One region of the Lactobacillus sp. IBH004 genome, then DNA from elsewhere that is predicted to be linked to it. Evidence: predicted binding sites of a transcription regulator. Region 1 holds the regulator's gene; the other holds the start of a gene.
The links. Region 1 encodes NrdR, which represses ribonucleotide reductase genes. Its sites were predicted from a motif close to ACACNATATATNGTGT; they were not measured.
Positions count from the first base shown of each region.

Region 2: the regulator NrdR is predicted to act here: its motif matches at 3,559-3,574, upstream of nrdJ (ribonucleoside-triphosphate reductase, adenosylcobalamin-dependent).

Region 1 covers NZ_CP110217.2:1,252,660-1,261,071, forward strand. Annotated here, with positions in the region: gene LDX54_RS06275 (transporter substrate-binding domain-containing protein) at 1-333, opposite strand, end outside; gene LDX54_RS06280 (amino acid ABC transporter ATP-binding protein) at 350-1,087, opposite strand; gene thrS (threonine--tRNA ligase) at 1,285-3,219, opposite strand; gene dnaI (primosomal protein DnaI) at 3,531-4,430, opposite strand; gene LDX54_RS06295 (DnaD domain protein) at 4,441-5,799, opposite strand; gene nrdR (transcriptional regulator NrdR) at 5,802-6,269, opposite strand; gene coaE (dephospho-CoA kinase) at 6,271-6,873, opposite strand; gene mutM (DNA-formamidopyrimidine glycosylase) at 6,870-7,700, opposite strand; gene polA (DNA polymerase I) at 7,713-8,412, opposite strand, start outside.
Region 2 covers NZ_CP110217.2:100,420-108,831, forward strand. Annotated here, with positions in the region: gene LDX54_RS00480 (ECF transporter S component) at 1-367, opposite strand, end outside; gene LDX54_RS00485 (DUF4430 domain-containing protein) at 374-766, opposite strand; gene LDX54_RS00490 (DUF4430 domain-containing protein) at 846-1,229, opposite strand; gene nrdJ (ribonucleoside-triphosphate reductase, adenosylcobalamin-dependent) at 1,253-3,487, opposite strand; gene LDX54_RS00500 (YjjG family noncanonical pyrimidine nucleotidase) at 4,125-4,835, shown strand; gene LDX54_RS00505 (aldo/keto reductase) at 4,899-5,762, shown strand; gene LDX54_RS00510 (pyrroline-5-carboxylate reductase) at 5,778-6,545, shown strand; gene LDX54_RS00515 (D-2-hydroxyacid dehydrogenase) at 6,644-7,654, opposite strand; gene LDX54_RS00520 (exodeoxyribonuclease III) at 7,980-8,412, shown strand, end outside.

The sequences.
Region 1 (8,412 bases):
AGTTATTGTCAGAGTGGCAATTACCGCATCGACATTTCCGTTTTTCAGCAAAGGTATTCTTGATTGTGAAGTGGCAAGAGTAAAGCGAGCTTGTCCTTTAGGACCTAAAATTTCTTTGGTAATAGCTTTAGCCATATCAATATCAAAACCTTTTTCTTTATCATCTCTGATATCAATTAAACTAAATAGCTTTTTATCACCCTCAACAGCCCAAGTAATAGTATTGGATGAACGAACATTTTTTAAAGCTGATTGATCGGCAACTTTATTACCGCAACCAGATAAAAAGAACATTCCTATTAATAGTGAGATTGAGCAAATTATTTTTTTCATGATAATGCCCTCCATCTTAATGCGCTATTATTTTGCTTAAGAATTGTTGAGCACGATCTGTTTTAGGCTGCTTAAAAAAGGAAGTACTGTCATCATCTTCCACAATCTGACCCTGATCCATAAAGATAACGCGATTAGCTACTTCTTTAGCAAAGCCCATTTCGTGTGTCACAATCAAGGAAGTCATATCGCTGGCTGATGTTACCTTTTTAATTACTTGCAGCACCTCATCAATCATTTCTGGGTCAAGTGCTGATGTTGGTTCATCAAAAAGTAATAGTTTGGGATGCATTGCTAAAGACCGAGCAATAGCGACACGTTGCTTTTGTCCACCGGATATTTGCGCCGGCATATTTTGGGCCTTATCTGCCATGCCAACCATATCAAGCAGATGCATTGCTTGCTTTTTATTTTCGTCTTCCGGTAAATGACTTACAATTCTGGGCGCCAACATGACGTTTTCCAAAACATTTTTATTTTTATAGAGATTAAAATGCTGAAAAACCATTCCCACATCTTGACGCAATCTGTTTGAATCAGTCTTGGGATTGGATAAATCCTGATTGTTGACTATCAGCTTGCCACCCTGAATTGATTCCAACCGATTTATTGTTCTAATAAGCGTACTTTTACCAGAACCGGAAGGTCCAATCAAAACAACAGTTTCACCCTTATCGATTTGTAAATTGATATTATGCAACGCGTGAAATTTGCCATAAAATTTCTGCACGTCATGAAATTCTACCATTGACATAATTAATGCTCCTTTTAGCAGTTTTAATTTAACTATCCAACCTATTCCTTATCAATTGATTAATTAATCAAAAGTGCATCCCGTCAACACTACATTTTGTTACTCGACGTGCAAATTTTAGCGGTTTTATATTATGGTTTAAGTTTTCAAATTATTTCTGCCATCTATATAAATTATTTTTATTAGCTTTTACTCTTTTATTCATTGCGTGAATATGATTTAACATCTTGTTCAATTTCACGAAGAAATTCGTCAAAACTCTTTGCTACTTCTTCTTCAGTACCATAGCGGCGAACGTTAACACTGTTGTCCTTGAGTTCTTTGTCACCTAAAACAAGAGTATACGGTACTTTTTGTGTTTGTGATTCACGAATCTTGTAGCCTAATTTTTCATTACGTAAGTCGGCTTCAGCTCTAAAACCTCTCTTATTGAGCTCATCACGGACTTTCTTAGCGTAATCTGAATGAGCGTCGAGGTTAACAGGTATTACTTCAACTTGAACTGGAGCTAACCAGGTTGGGAAAGCACCCTTGTATATTTCAATCAAGTAAGCAATGAAACGCTCCATAGTTCCAACAATACCACGGTGAATCATAACTGGACGATGCTCTTCACCATCTTGACCAACATAAGTTAAGTTAAAGCGTTCAGGGAGCATGAAGTCCAGTTGGATAGTGGACATGGTCTCATCAGCGCCTAAAGCAGTCTTAGTCTGAATATCAAGTTTAGGACCGTAGAATGCAGCCTCACCTTCAGCCTCAACGTAATCAAGGCCCATATCATCCATTGCCTTTTTCAGCATTGACTGACTTCTCTCCCACATTTCATCATTGGCAAAATACTTCTTAGTATTCTTCGGATCACGATAAGAAAGTCTGAAGTAGTAATCGGTAATGTCAAAATCTTTGTATACATCCAGAATTAAAGTCAAAATCTTAGAGAATTCACTTTGAACCTGGTCTAAGGTTACAAATGTATGACCATCATTCAAAGTCATTTCTCTTACGCGTTGCAAACCTGACAAAGCACCAGATTTTTCATATCTGTGCATCATGCCTAATTCTGCAATGCGAATTGGGAGCTCGCGGTATGAACGAATATGATGCTTATAAATTTGGATGTGGGACGGACAATTCATTGGTCGCAATTCAAGCATTTCCCCGTCACCCATATCCATCGGTGGAAACATGTCATCACGATAGTGTGCCCAGTGGCCTGATGTTTTATAAGCGTCAACGTTCATAAGCACTGGGGTATAAACGTGTTGGTAACCGTCAGCGACCTCTTTATCAATGATGTAACGTTCAACTACTCGGCGAATCGTGGCACCTTTTGGCATCCAGTAAGGTAAACCAGCTCCAACTTTGGGATCTACAAAGAATAAATCAAGATCTCGGCCAATTGTTCTGTGATCGCGTTCTTTAATTTCTTCACGACGCTTAATATCGGCATCTAAGTCAGCTTTTTTAAAGAAGGCTGTACCGGAAATTCTTTGAAGCATTGGGTTAGAAGATTGGCCCTTCCAATAAGCACCAGCAACAGATAATAATTTAAACTGCTTAATCTTTCCTGTATTAGGCAGTAACGCGTCGAAGCCAAAGTCGATGAAGTCTCCCAGCTTGTATACATGAATTTGGTCATCTTTTTCTGCTTTTAGTAATTCACTCTTATACGGATCATCTTTAAAAATTTCAGATAATTCCGCTTTTGACATGGAAGAAGATGCAATTTTATTTCCAGCCTTAATAACCTTTTTAATTGCTTTCTCTAATTCCGGAAGTTCGTTAACTTTAATCTGGTTTTCCTTGTCAGTATCAACCAAAAATCCATCTTCATTCGCCGCATGCTCACCAAAATGAATCTCAGGATAAGCTTTTTTAGCAACTGCTTCAAATACAAAAGCTACTGTAGCCCGTAAAATATTTAAGCCTGCTTCATCCCTGTCTGTAATAATTGCAACTTCGGCATCTTTATTTAATTTGTAATCCAAAGAAACAACTTGACCGTTTACTTTTGCTCCAATAGCAGCCTTACCTAAGGATGTACCTATGTCATGTGCTAAAGCAGAAACTGATACTGCATCTTCATATTCCTTTTTAGAACCATCCGGCAAAGTAATTGCAAAACTCATTTTTTCCTCCAAAATCAAATAAATAAAAAAATCCCAGTGCAGTTAAGCACTGGGACGTTAATTAACGTGGTTCCACCCAAAATTTAGTCTGGACTCCAGACTATCTCGTTCAAGATTATAACGGATCCAACCCATTTTTTAATTTCAGGTACGAATGAGTGGGTTGTAACACTAATGGAAGCTTCCAGAATAATGCTTCTCTCTCTGAATCGTATTACAACATGTTCATTCATTGCAGTTAATTATAACCCAATAATTTTTTAATGCAAGTATATTTTCATTAAAAAAATTCAAACTAGACTTTTTAGTCACTAATGTCGCCGGTTGTGCCCAGAAATTACAATTTCAGTGGCTAGAGAATGTATTCTTTCCATTAATCTGGCAGCCTTTACTGGTTCAATGGCATTTTTGGTCTCTTTAAAATGATCTTCTAAGTCATTCATAGCAAAATTGGACGAAAAGAAGGTTGGCAAAACATTATCCATTCTTGCTTGTAAAATTACTGCTAAAACTTCATCGCGTGACCACTGACTCAAATTTTCCGCACCAATATCATCAAGTATTAATAAATCGCAATTTGCAATTTTTTGAACTTCATCTTGTAAACTATTATCATTAAAATGACTTGCCAGACTGGCAATGAAAGTAGGAACATGCAAAAAAACAACATATTTGTTCATAGCAGCAACCTGATTTGCCAGTCCCGCCAATATATAGGTTTTACCAATACCAAAATTACCTGATAAATATAAGCCCTTTTGATGAATATCTCGCGCATAATGATATAAAAACTTTTGAATAGCTGTCATTACTTCTTTTCTTGCGGGAGTCAATTCAATTTGACTCAAACGAATATCATGCAATCCCTCAGGTAAATTAATTAAGCGCAAGTGTTTCTTGATACTAATTTCCCTATCATGAATCAGCTTACTGTCCTCGGGAACAAACTTGAGACTAATGGCATTTTTATTCATGATTAAATCAGGATAGTATCCTTGAGTTACCGGGTCTTTTTTATGTTGGCTAAGATAAAATTCAAACAGGCTGGGCAGACTTTTATCAATTATGCTGTCGTTAAGCTGCTCTTGGTGCTGGCTGATAAATTGTTGCACTTTGGGTTCAGCCAATACTTTTTGCTTAATTTTAGCTGTACTTTCCTCATCTGCTTTAGCTGTTTGTCCTTTAACCATAAGTTTTTTGATGGGTTGCATTTTATTTCACCTACTTCATGCCGTTTTGATCTTCAAAATTCTTGAAAAATTCTTTTAATTCTGCACTGGAAACATCCGATTTTACCTTTGGCTTTTGCTTGTTCCAGTCAGTGCCCTTTTCAACCGTTTTTCTGGCAGTATAAGCATGATACCGATTGCTTCTTTGCTTTTGTGCCCTTTTTCTCTTGTCCATGTATTCCAAGGCTTGACTTGCAGTCTTTACCCCGTGTTGCAGCCAATCATGAAGTATTTTATTTGCCAGGCGAAAAGAGATATTAGGACCACTTTTTAAACAAGCATAAGTCAAAACGTTAAGCAATTCTGCCGGTATTCCCTTATCGTTATATAAATTATCAAGCACTTGATATTCACTGGCATCAACAAAATCATTCCGCTCAGTTTTTAAATGATACAAAAACTGGGCTGGAGTATCAGATTGAGCTTTCTGCAATAGCTGCTGTTCATCTTCATTTAAGTGACTATTATTGACAAGCTTGTCTGTTAGTGCTTCTTTTTTTGGCAAATGCCGGCGCGTATCAGTTCCATGAATACTGTTAGCGATAGATTGCTTAATTTGACGCATATTCAAATGATAATCACCATGTAAGCAAGGTATTGCTTCATCAACAAATTCTTGCTCGGAAAGTCCGTACATGCGCATAACAGCTCGAATAGCATCTTCATTCTGATCAATTTCGCTGCCCGCGATTTGATAAATTTCAAATTGCTGTTTCATAAAATCCCAGTCAATATGCTCTTGATCATTGACGGTAGCAAAAGCTTTAGAAACAGAACTGTTTTCTTTAGCAGCTTTTTTCACATCAATAGAAGGATCAATTGCTTCTTGGTCAGGTAAATGAAAAACTTCCATAAAGGATGCAGATACGTTAGGTGCTTCCTTAATTCCACTGATGCTGCTTTGACTTTGCTTAGTTTCTCTAGCAAACTCATGGCTCAATTTATTAAAGGCTGTAACACCCACTTTTTCTTTTAATAAACTTGCTAAAAGTGCGGTGGTAAAAAACTCACTGCTGGAAGGAACACTTTTAAGTTTAAAACATAAAACCTGACCCATAATTTGGTTAGCAAGCAAATGGCTTTCAATTAAACCGACAGCTTCAAGTTTATGCAACGCGGGAAATAATTTTTTGATATCGCAGTCGGCTTGCTCCTGCAAAAAATAGAGACCTTTGGCATCAGAGAGCATCGCTTGCGGATTGTAGTCTTCATTTAAGCTTAAATAAACTGCCAGCGCCAGAGATCCTATGAGCGGCTGGTATAATTTGATTAAAACCCGTAAATCCTTCGGAAAAATATCCACCCTGTTAGCAATGAAAAATGGTTGTTTGGGATCATTTGTCTCAAACATAATTAATTACCTTTCTCCCTTTTCGCAATCATATCTTCCATGGTTTTCATGAAGCTGGACATATCTTTGAATTCACGATAAATAGAGGCAAAACGAATATAAGCGACATCATCAATTTTAGCCAGTTCATCCATTACTAATTGACCAATCTTTTTGGAAGAAATCTCACTAACTCCTTGCTGACGTACTTTGTTTTCTACATGATCAACTAATTCTTCAAATTGCGAACTAGATATAGGACGCTTTTGTCCCGCAGCCATGACGCCGTGTAAAATTTTTTTCCGGTTAAAAGGTTCACGAGTGCCATCATTTTTGATTACTAGTAGTGGTGTCGTCTCGACTCTTTCAAACGTAGTAAAACGAAAGCCACAGTTTTCACACTCACGCCGCCGTCTGATTGCACGATTTTCATCACTGGGACGTGAATCTATTACTTTTGATGCATTTTTATGACAATTAGGACATTCCATATTAATACTCCTCTTTTATTTTAAGAAGCAACTGCTCAAGTTGATATTTCAGATCTTGCTTTGTACCAACATTATTAATTACAAAGTCAGCTAGTTTTTCTTTTTGAGACAAGGACATCTGACTGCGAATACGTTTCAAAGCAGCATCTTTACTTAAATGATCCCTTAACATCAGCCGCTTTAACTGCAAAGATTCAGGTATGGCAATTAATAAAGTGCAGTCACAATATTTTTGGCCATTTGCTTCAAACAAAACTGGTGCATCTACAATAATTAAAGGCTTTTTAGCAACCTTGCTTAGCGCAATTTTAGCTTGTATTTCTTTAAAAATCAACGGATGGGTAATTTTATTAAGAATGTCAAGCTGCTTTGCGTCATTAAAAACTATTTGGCCTAAAACTGATCGGTTGATTGATTGATCTTCATTAATTATTTGGAGACCAAACTGTTTTCTAACCAATTCATAACCTTTATTACCAACATTTAAAATATCATGAGCTATTTGGTCACAGTCTATCACGGGTATGTGCTTTTCTTTAAAAAAGATATCTGCTGTGCTTTTGCCGCTGGCTATTCCACCAGTTAAGCCCAAAATAGTTGTCATTTATAAATCACCTGACATTTAGGGCAAAAAGTAGTGCCCCGGCCGTTTACTTTAATTTTTTCAAGAGGGGTTCCGCAACGTTCACAAGGTTCGCCTTTATGACCATAGACCTGCAACATTTTTTGAAAACCGCCGGTCTTGCCATTAGCATCAAGATATGTATGAACAGTAGTGCCCCTTTCTGCTATGGCCAATTCTATCAACGAATTAATATTATCATGCAGTTCTGCTACTTTTTTTGCTGGGATACTATTAGCCATACTTAATGGGTGAATTTTTGTTTCCCACAAAACTTCATCTACGTAAATGTTACCAAGACCGGCCACAACTGACTGATCAAGCAAGGTATTTTTGATATTTTTCTTTTTACGAGCTAGGCCTTTTTGCAAGTATGAAACTGTAAACGCCTGTGAATTTGGCTCAGCGCCTAATTTGCCAATACCGGTACTTTCTTTCTCTGTGCCCGTTGTAATCAACTGCATGCGCCCGAACTTACGCACATCATTGTAACGCAAAGCAGAATTATCGTTAAAAACAATTTGCACATGATCGTGTTTATCTTTTTTGGTATTTACTTTGACTAAACGATATTTACCTTCCATGCGTAAATGCGATACCACAGTTAAATGACCACTAAGACGAATAAGCAAATACTTAGCATAACGATCAATTGTTTCTATTCTTTTACCAGCTAACTGCTTTTTAAATTCTTTTGCATCACCAGTTATTATTTTAGGATACCAAACAGTTACTTCTTTAATCGTTTTTCCCTTAATCAGGGGAAGTAGTGTCCGCCTGACAGTTTCAACTTCTGGCATTTCGGGCATTAAAATTACTCCTTACTTAGCATCAAACCAATTGTGACCATAACCAGAATCAGCTACAAGAGGAATATCAAGTCTCACAGCAGACTGCATAACTTCTGGCACAATCTTTTTAATTGTTTCTAATTCATCTTTTGGTACATCAAAAATCAATTCATCATGAACTTGAACCACCATCTTAGTTCTAAGATGCATCTCATCCAATTTTTTCTGCATGTTAATCATCGCAATCTTGATAATATCTGCAGCTGAACCTTGAATTGGTGAGTTAATCGCAGTTCTTTCCGCAAATGACCGCACATTATAATTCTTGGCATGAATATCAGGTAAATAGCGCCTTCTGTGCATAATTGTTTCGGCATAGCCTTTTTCACGGGCAACTTGAACTGCCTTATCCATATAATCCTTAATTTGCGGATATTGTTCAAAGTAATTATCAATAAATTCCTTAGCTTGTTTGCGACTGATATTGAGATTTTTAGATAAGCCATAATCAGAAATACCATAGACAATACCGAAGTTTACCGCTTTTGCTCTGCGACGCATTAACGGCGTAACGTCAGAAGTTGATTTCAGATGAAAAATTTTCATAGCCGTATGAGCGTGGATGTCATAACCCGTTCTGAAAGCTTCCTGCATTTGTTCGTCACCGGAAACCTGTGCCAAGACTCGTAATTCAATTTGAGAATAGTCACAAGAGAAAATGTAGCCATCT
Region 2 (8,412 bases), 810 kb from region 1:
ACATACCAAAGTCGACAAAACAGCCATATTCCCAACCGAGAAAAACGGCGAGAATCAGTTGCAAAGTAAAATGCTTTTTCAATGGCGTGAATTTATCCAGCAAAGCAACGGTTAAGACGCAGCCGCCAAAGGCTAAAACTTGCGCCACAGTCCAAATGCCAAAGCCTAAGTAAATGTTGGAGACCACCATGGTTAAAAGAGCTAAGGCAAAGCCAAAGCCGAAGCCGATATTCAACGTTACAATCATTAAAATATCGGTTACCGGCTGGACATTAGGCACAGGAATTATTTTAAAAATTCTCAGCGCTACGCACATGGCTGTTAAAATCGCTAGTAATGCTAATTTCTTAGTTGAATTACGTGCCATAACAAATTAGAAATTAACTTTTGCTAAAGTAAACTTAACCTTATCTTTATTTGCCAATTTTTGGATTGCGGCACCTTTTTGAGCGAACTTACCATTTATTTTGTAAGTCCAATAGATTTTTTTACTTGGATTTTGGCTCTTACCAGCTATTGAAGTAATAAGTCCATGGTCACTCTTTATTTTCCAGCATTTCCTTAAACCACGCATTACAGTTGAATGCTTTGGCAATTTAATAGTCTTCTTCTTGTAGGTCTTATTATGTACTTTTAGAGTGTAAGTAACTTTGATCTTACTGCTGGCTTCAACCTGTTGGACATTTTGAGTTGTTTCATAGCCTGCAAAGGTAAAGGTAAAAATGGTGGCTATTCCGGTCAAAACTGATAATTTGCTTCTTTTCATATATAAACTCCCAATCTATTAATATTTTTGTGCAAGCACTAAAATAGTTCGTACTTAGTCACTTGCACGGCCAATAGTTTTACTTCATTTTGGCTAAAGTAAACTTAACTTTGTCTTTATTTGCGACTTTTTGCTGGTTAGCACCCTTGGTAGCGTATTTGCCATTGATAGTGTAAGTCCAGTAAATTTTCTTTTTAGCATTTTGTTTTTTACCGTCAATTGCCGTGATAAAGCCTTTATTACTGTCAACTTTCCACGCCTTTTTCAAACCGGTCATTACAGTAGATTTTTGCGGCACTTTAACTGTCTTTTTTTCAGTATCATTTTTAGCAGCTAAAACATAGCTAACAGAAATATTATTTGTCTTGGGTTTTGGCTTTGTCTGGTTATTCTCACAGCCGGATAGGCTAAAGGCAAAAATAGCAGCTACGCTGGCAATTACTGGTAATTTACTTTTTTTCATGACTAAGATTTCGCCTACTTAATTTATTTAACAGGACATGCACCAGATTCACAGTCGGTTTGATCGACTAACTCCAAATCTTTTTGATCATCATTTTGCTCGGCAAATACTTGAGCAACATCACCGGTGATCTCAGCTTTTCTTTCTTCATATTTTTCTTTGTCAATGGGTTCTTTTGGCGCTTGTTTCAGTGAGCCACCATAATATGGCAATAAAGAAGTTGACTTAATCACATGCCGATATTGTTTAAACAGTGGTGTAATCTTGTCCCCTTCATCGCTTTGGAAGGTAACCGTACAACTGACTGCGTTATCTGACCAGTAAGTTTGCAAAAAGGCTTGTGTTGCAAACTGTTCTTCAATTGAAACCGTGCCAGCTGAGGCAAAGTTCTTGCTGTCAGCGTGAGCAGCACGCAATGGGAATTCGACACAAGTTGTGTTTGGTGAGTAAATATCTGGTTCTGAGTAGTAACCACAGGCATCGAGCGCTTTAAGCAGTGGGTCAGAAGCTTGGAACCGAATCCGTTGAATGAGGTAGCCGGCGTAGTGGAAGTGCATTCCTTCAGAAGCTCCCGCTAATTTGGCCACAGTACCTGAAGGTTTAACAGTAGTATGTTTAATTGACTCGTTGCAGCTTAAAGTCTTGCTGTATTCTTTATCAGCATCAACGACAGCTTGGTAAGCGGAAGTGACCATTTTAATTCCTTGAGGATCGTAAATTGGCTTCTTAATCTTTTCACCGGTTTCTTCATCAACGCTGTCTTCAAAGCCGGTAACAACGCGGTGACCTAAATCATTTAAGAGCCAGTCCTGAATACCTGACATTGAAACACCAATTCTCCGGTTCTTGGAAATGATGTTGCGGGATATTTCCCAGTCGTAGTCACTAAAGGTTACTCGTTTAGCAAAGCGAGTTGCCATTCTGAAAACATCTTTTAAATCCCAGTTTTCTTGCTCGGCAATATACGGGAATACTTCAAACAGGTTGCATGGTTCACCATTACCCAAGGAAATTTCTCCACAAGGGTTCGTACCTTCAACATCACCGTCAATATCTTTTTGATAACCGTCAATGATCCGGCCATAATTACGAGATAAATCCAGGTTAACTATTCCCGGTTCACCATTTTCTCTAATACCGTTTGCGATTGGTTCATATTCATCAAAGTTAGAATCAATGGCTACACTGTTGTTTGAGGCCCAACGGTGGTGGTAAAGTTTGTCTTTATCTTGTTTCATAGTGATAAAGTCTTGGTCGGTGCTTGTACCTAAAGCTAGTTCCGCTGACCTTCTTACATTACCAGCAACGACTGTTTTACCAATCAGGTTGCAGATATCCGTACAATCAACAGAAGTTAAGTTGCCACTAGCCCGGTTGTTAATAATGTTGTTAATATCGAAAAACATTTCCACTAATGGCATAGGACCAGAAGCGGTACCGCCAAAGCCGTGAATTTTAGCTCCGTAAGGACGAATTCTGCTGATGTCAAGTACCAGCTTGGTCTTATTCTCGGGATTAGTTTGATTGAAGTGCATGTCGATTAAACGGGCATTAGCTAAAACCCAACCTTCGCGAGTATCAGGCAAATTGTAATAAACGTAATCTGATTTGTCCTTGCTTTGCTTGGCCCATTCATCTTTATCCGTTGCACCAAGTTTAACTGAATCAGCGTATGAAGCACTCTTTTTATCAATTACAACCGTTAAATCAATTTTATTATCAACTGTAGGAATCTTTTTAATATTGTCTTGGACAACAGAAAAGCCAACGCCGCCACCTTTCATTGATTCGTCAAAAAGAAATGAAAAAGGCATTGAAACTGCTTCTTGCGTTTGACCTAAATAGTCGGGAACTATATGGCTATCACCGTATTTTTGTGGCCGAATAGCAATAAACCAGCAATTATTTAACGAGTCACCATTGCGCTTTTGGTAGTCGGTGCCGGAAACCCACAGATTACGTCCAGAAGGCGTTGCTCCTAAACCGTACACTAGTTTAAATAAATCCTTGGCTTCGTTTGTTAGTTCAGCGACTACTTCTTTTGAAGGAGTGCCTTTGAGACGAGGATCAAGGTTAATGTTGCCCTCAATTACACGTTTAACCGTTTCGTCCCAATTTTCGGAACGATTTTTTTCCGGAAGCCATCTGGCATAGGTTCGTTTATAAGTAACCCAGCCAAGTTCTCCCCAATGGGGGGTGACATTTTGTTTCACTTGATCAATGTAGCCCTGATCCAACGTTATGCTCGTATTTTTCATATTCAAAGTCACTCCTTAAAATTAATTATTGTTCCACAGATACATTATCTATGGTGTCCACTAGAACTATACCACAATATCTTGTATTTGATAGAGAAAAATTTAGTCTCAAACACAAGTAAAAGTCACAACGTGATGTGCGAGTAAGTTATCGAGGTTAATAAAAAATCATATAGCATTCGCAAATATAAAAAAGCATAATAAGTTAAAAGTGATACTTATTATGCTTGAATATATGTTTAATTTTGGAGATAAACTAGCGTCTAACTAGGGCAAATATGAGAAAAATGACTCCCAGAAAAACAGCTACCGGAAGCAGTAATTGAACAAAGAAAAAGAAGGTCAGAGCACAAGTCAGAAGGAAAAATAGAATTTTAAAGATGCCAATACCCATTTTGACAAAAAGCCAAATGAGAAAAAAAATCAATAATAGTGTAAACATGCTCAATCACCCCTTTTGCTAAAATTAAAGGATATTATAGCTTATTTTGTGAAATAGCAGTAGCAATGCAACCCAAAATTTAAAAATAGTTAATTATGTTCTTTAGCTGTGAAATATTGTTATAATGAATCTCCACACTAATTTTTAGTGAATACGTGTTATATTCTGAGGAATAGTTGGAGAGGAAGAACATGCTTGCGTTATAAACAAATAATTTTTGATGTTGATGATACCTTAATTGACTTTGCTGCTACAGAAAGTTTTGCTCTGCAGAGTCTTTTTAAAGCGCACCAATGGCCGTTAACTGATGAGCTGCAGCGGGACTATCATGCATATAATCAAGGTCTGTGGCGTGAGCTTGAGCAGGGCAAGATCGACTATGAGCAGCTGAGTAAAATAGCTTTTGCCAATTTTATTAAATCTAAATTCGGGATTGAAATTGACGGCTTAGCAGTAATGAACGAATACCGCTCTTATTTTGGCGAAGCACATAAACTGCTCCCGGGTGTAGTTGATACTTTACGCTATGCCAAAAAACAAAATTATGCATTGACTATTTTAAGTAATGGCGAAGCATATATGCAAAGACATCGGCTACAATTAGCCGGAATCGCTAATTATTTTTCGTTGATTGTGACATCAGAAGAAGCAGGATTTGCTAAACCTGATGCCCGTATCTTTGATTACTTTTTTGCTCATACTAAAATCGGCCCGGAACAAACAGTTTTCTTTGGTGACGGTTTGCAGTCAGACATACTAGGTGCAGAAAAATATGGCTTTGACAGTATTTGGTATAACCACCGGAAACGGAAAAATACGATGAACTTGCATCCGTTATACGAAGTAACTACCTATCCTGAATTTGTGGCTTTACTTAAAAGCGACTTCCAAAAACAACCGCAATAATTGCTATCTTTTACTGTAGAAGTATAGTTCAATCCGGTATAATGATGGGAGAGGTGAAAAATTATGACTAGCAAAATTCATTCTTTAAATGATACTTATGAACTAAATAATGGCGTCAAAATACCGGTTATCGGACTGGGAACCTGGCAAACTCCTGACGGTGAAGTTGCTCAAAAAACCGTTGAGAATGCACTGGATCTGGGCTACCGGTTAATTGATACTGCTGCCGCATATGGTAACGAAGAAAGTATTGGCCGGGGAATCAAAGTAAGTGGAGTGAACAGACATGATTTGTTTGTAACCACTAAGTTGTGGAACGATCATCACGGCTATCAAAAAACTAAAGCTGCCATTGACGAAAGCTTGACTAAGTTAGACTTGGATTATCTTGATTTGTATTTAATCCATTGGCCTAATCCGGCTCCTGTACGTGATCACTGGGCTGAGTTAAATGCGGAGAGCTGGCAGGCAATGGAAGAAGCAGTGCAAGCAGGAAAAATTCGTGCAATTGGAGTCTCTAACTTTAGACGCAAGCATTTGGCTGAATTACTGAAAACTGCCAAAATTCGTCCGGCCGTCAATCAAATTTACTTGAATCCTAGTGATATGGAGGAAGACGTAACAGCTTATAACAAAGAACTGGGTATTCTGAGTGAGGCTTACTCACCACTAGGCAGAGGAGATTTATTTGCCAACGAAACAGTAGTTTCTGTAGCCCAACACTATGATAAAAGTCCAGCACAAGTCCTGTTACGCTGGTCGTTGCAACATGGCTTTGTTCCATTACCAAAATCGGTCCACCGCGAGCGTCTTGAATCCAACTTACAAGTCTTTGACTTTACTATATCTGAAGAAGATATGGCTAAACTTGATGGTTTGCATGGAGCAGGTAAGTTAGCAAATGATCCAGATCAAACAGACTTTTAAAAAGGTGAATAAGTGATGAAAATTGGCTTTATTGGGGCTGGTAAGATTGGCGCCGCAATTATTAAGGGCTTGTTAAATGCTAAAAATCCCAGTGAAGACATCTATGTTTTTGACGGTGGACAACATCATACAGCGCAAAAACTTGCAGCTAAGCTGCACTTAACCTTGATTAATAATTATGATGACTTTAAGGACTGTCAAGCAGTGCTAGTTGCAGTGGGCGGTTCAATTACTGCAACCATCATCAAAAATTTAGGTCAAAAATATCATGGCATAATTTTGTCAACTGGTGGCGGTGACCTGACGCAGATTAATGCAGATCTTCCGCAAGGCACTACCTTTGCCAAAGTTGTACCCAATACACCGGTTCAAGTTGGTGCTGGCATTACTGTTATTAGTTTTCTGCCAGATGAAAAGCCGGAAATAATCGCTGCTGTGAAAAAGATTTTTACACAAATGGGAACAGTATATGTCGTACCCGAAAACTTACTGGGTATCTATGGTACAGTAGCCGGATGCACACCTGCTTACGTTGATTTGCTGGTTGCAGCTCTTAGTGATGCCGCTGTGCAAAACGGTGTTAAGCGAGCAGAATCATATCAGATAATTAACCAAATGCTTTTAGGTACCAGTAAATTGGCATTAGCTAGTAAAAAGCTGCCTGAAGAGTTAAAAGATGAAGTCACTACCCCAGGTGGTTCAACCATCAGAGGCGTCACCAAACTGGAAGAACTGGGCTTTAGAAACGCATTAATTCAAGCTGTTAATGCTTCTGCTAATTAAATTTAGCCTAAAAAAGACATCAGATAATTTTATCTGGTGTCTTTTTGTATTATTTGAAATGTTAAAAGTGTATTTAAGAAGGGAAATAAGTGTAGAAATTAAAACTCTTTATTTAAATCAACTGGAGTATCAGCTTTTTCACCCTTAATTAACTTCAAGTTGTTGTCAAAGGCCTTAACGACCATGTTGCGTACAGCGTGAGTAGTGTAGAAGGCTGTGTGTGGCGTAACCAAAACATTTGGCCGTGCAATTAAGTCAGCCAGACGCTTGTCAGGAAATTCTTTGCCACTAAAGTCACTGTTGAAAATACCAACTTCGTTTTCGTAAGTATCCATTACGAAGCCAAAAATCTTGCCTGAATCAAGACCGCGCACAACTGCATCTGTATCAACTAATGGTCCACGAGAAACGTTGACGATCACAACGCCGTCCTTCATCTTCTTGATTGAATCATCGTTAATCATGTGAACATTTTCTGGAGTATCAGGGACGTGAAGTGAAATAACGTCAGCCTTAGCGTAAAGCTCATCTAAGTCGTCAACGTAGTAGCCCTTCTTTTCCAATTCTGGGTTCTTGAAAATATCGTAGGCAATAACTTTAGCGCCAAAGCCTTCCATAATTCTCATGAATACTTGACCAATATGACCAGTACCAACAACACCAACTGTTTGGTCACGTACTTCGCGACCAATTGTAGGTGCCCAGCGAAGATCATGCTTAGCGATTTTTTCGTCCATTGCCTTATCTTGACGTAGAACTCTGGCAGCCTGAATGGCAGCATGTTCAGCAATGGCATCTGGTGAATAAACAGGAACATTAGTGATCTTGAAGCCTAATTCTTTAGCTTTCTTTAGGTCAATGTTGTCAATACCAACGTTACGGATTGACCAGTTATGAATACCTAATTTATCCAAAGCTTCAATTGTATCAGCTTTATAATCAAGTTGCTGGTAAGTTACGACACCGTCAGCACCCTTAGCTAATTCAGCTGTTTCAGGGGTAAGAAGTTGATCAGTATAATCAACCTCAATATCCTTGTGCGCTTCCTTCCATTCATGTACATATGGTTCCTCGTCTTTACGAATGGCATAAGCATAAATTTTAGTCATAAAATCTAACCTCCAAAGATTATTATTGTTATCTCTTGTGCTATTATACACTTGCTCAAAATGATTTAAAAATATAAAATTGTGAAAAATTAATTTTTGCAAAAACCGCGCCGCAGTAGTAATCGCTTACAATATTGTGCATCAAGGGATTAAGCAATATTAAAAAAATTTCGAATTTTTTTGCTGAGGTCGTGAAAAAAATAACAGCATTTTTGAGCAAATCAGATAAAGTTTTATGTCAAAATAGTACTGGTAAAATTACTGAAATTTTGAGTCCCCGTGAAAAAACTATATAATGAAAGAAATGAATAATAAGGAGAAGAATATGATCTTAATTTCGTGGAATATCGACTCACTAAATGCTGCTTTAACCGGAACTTCCTCGCGTGCAGTGGAGACACGTAAGGTTTTAGAAAAAATACATGACCAAAATGCAGATATTGTTGCCATTCAAGAAACAAAATTACGCTCCACGGGTCCTACTAAAAAGCATTGGGAAATATTAACTAAGGAATTCCCTGAATATGATATAGTCTGGCGTTCCTCAGAAGAACCAGCTCGTAAAGGTTATGCCGGAACTATGTTTTTATATAAAAAAGAACTTAAGCCTAAAGTAACTTATCCTATTATTGGAGCGCCGGAGCCAATGGATCACGAAGGCAGAATTATTACTTTAGAGTTTCCTGAGTATTTTGTCACGCAAGTATATACCCCCAATTCTGGCAATGGCCTTAAGCGCCTAGATGACCGGCAAGTGT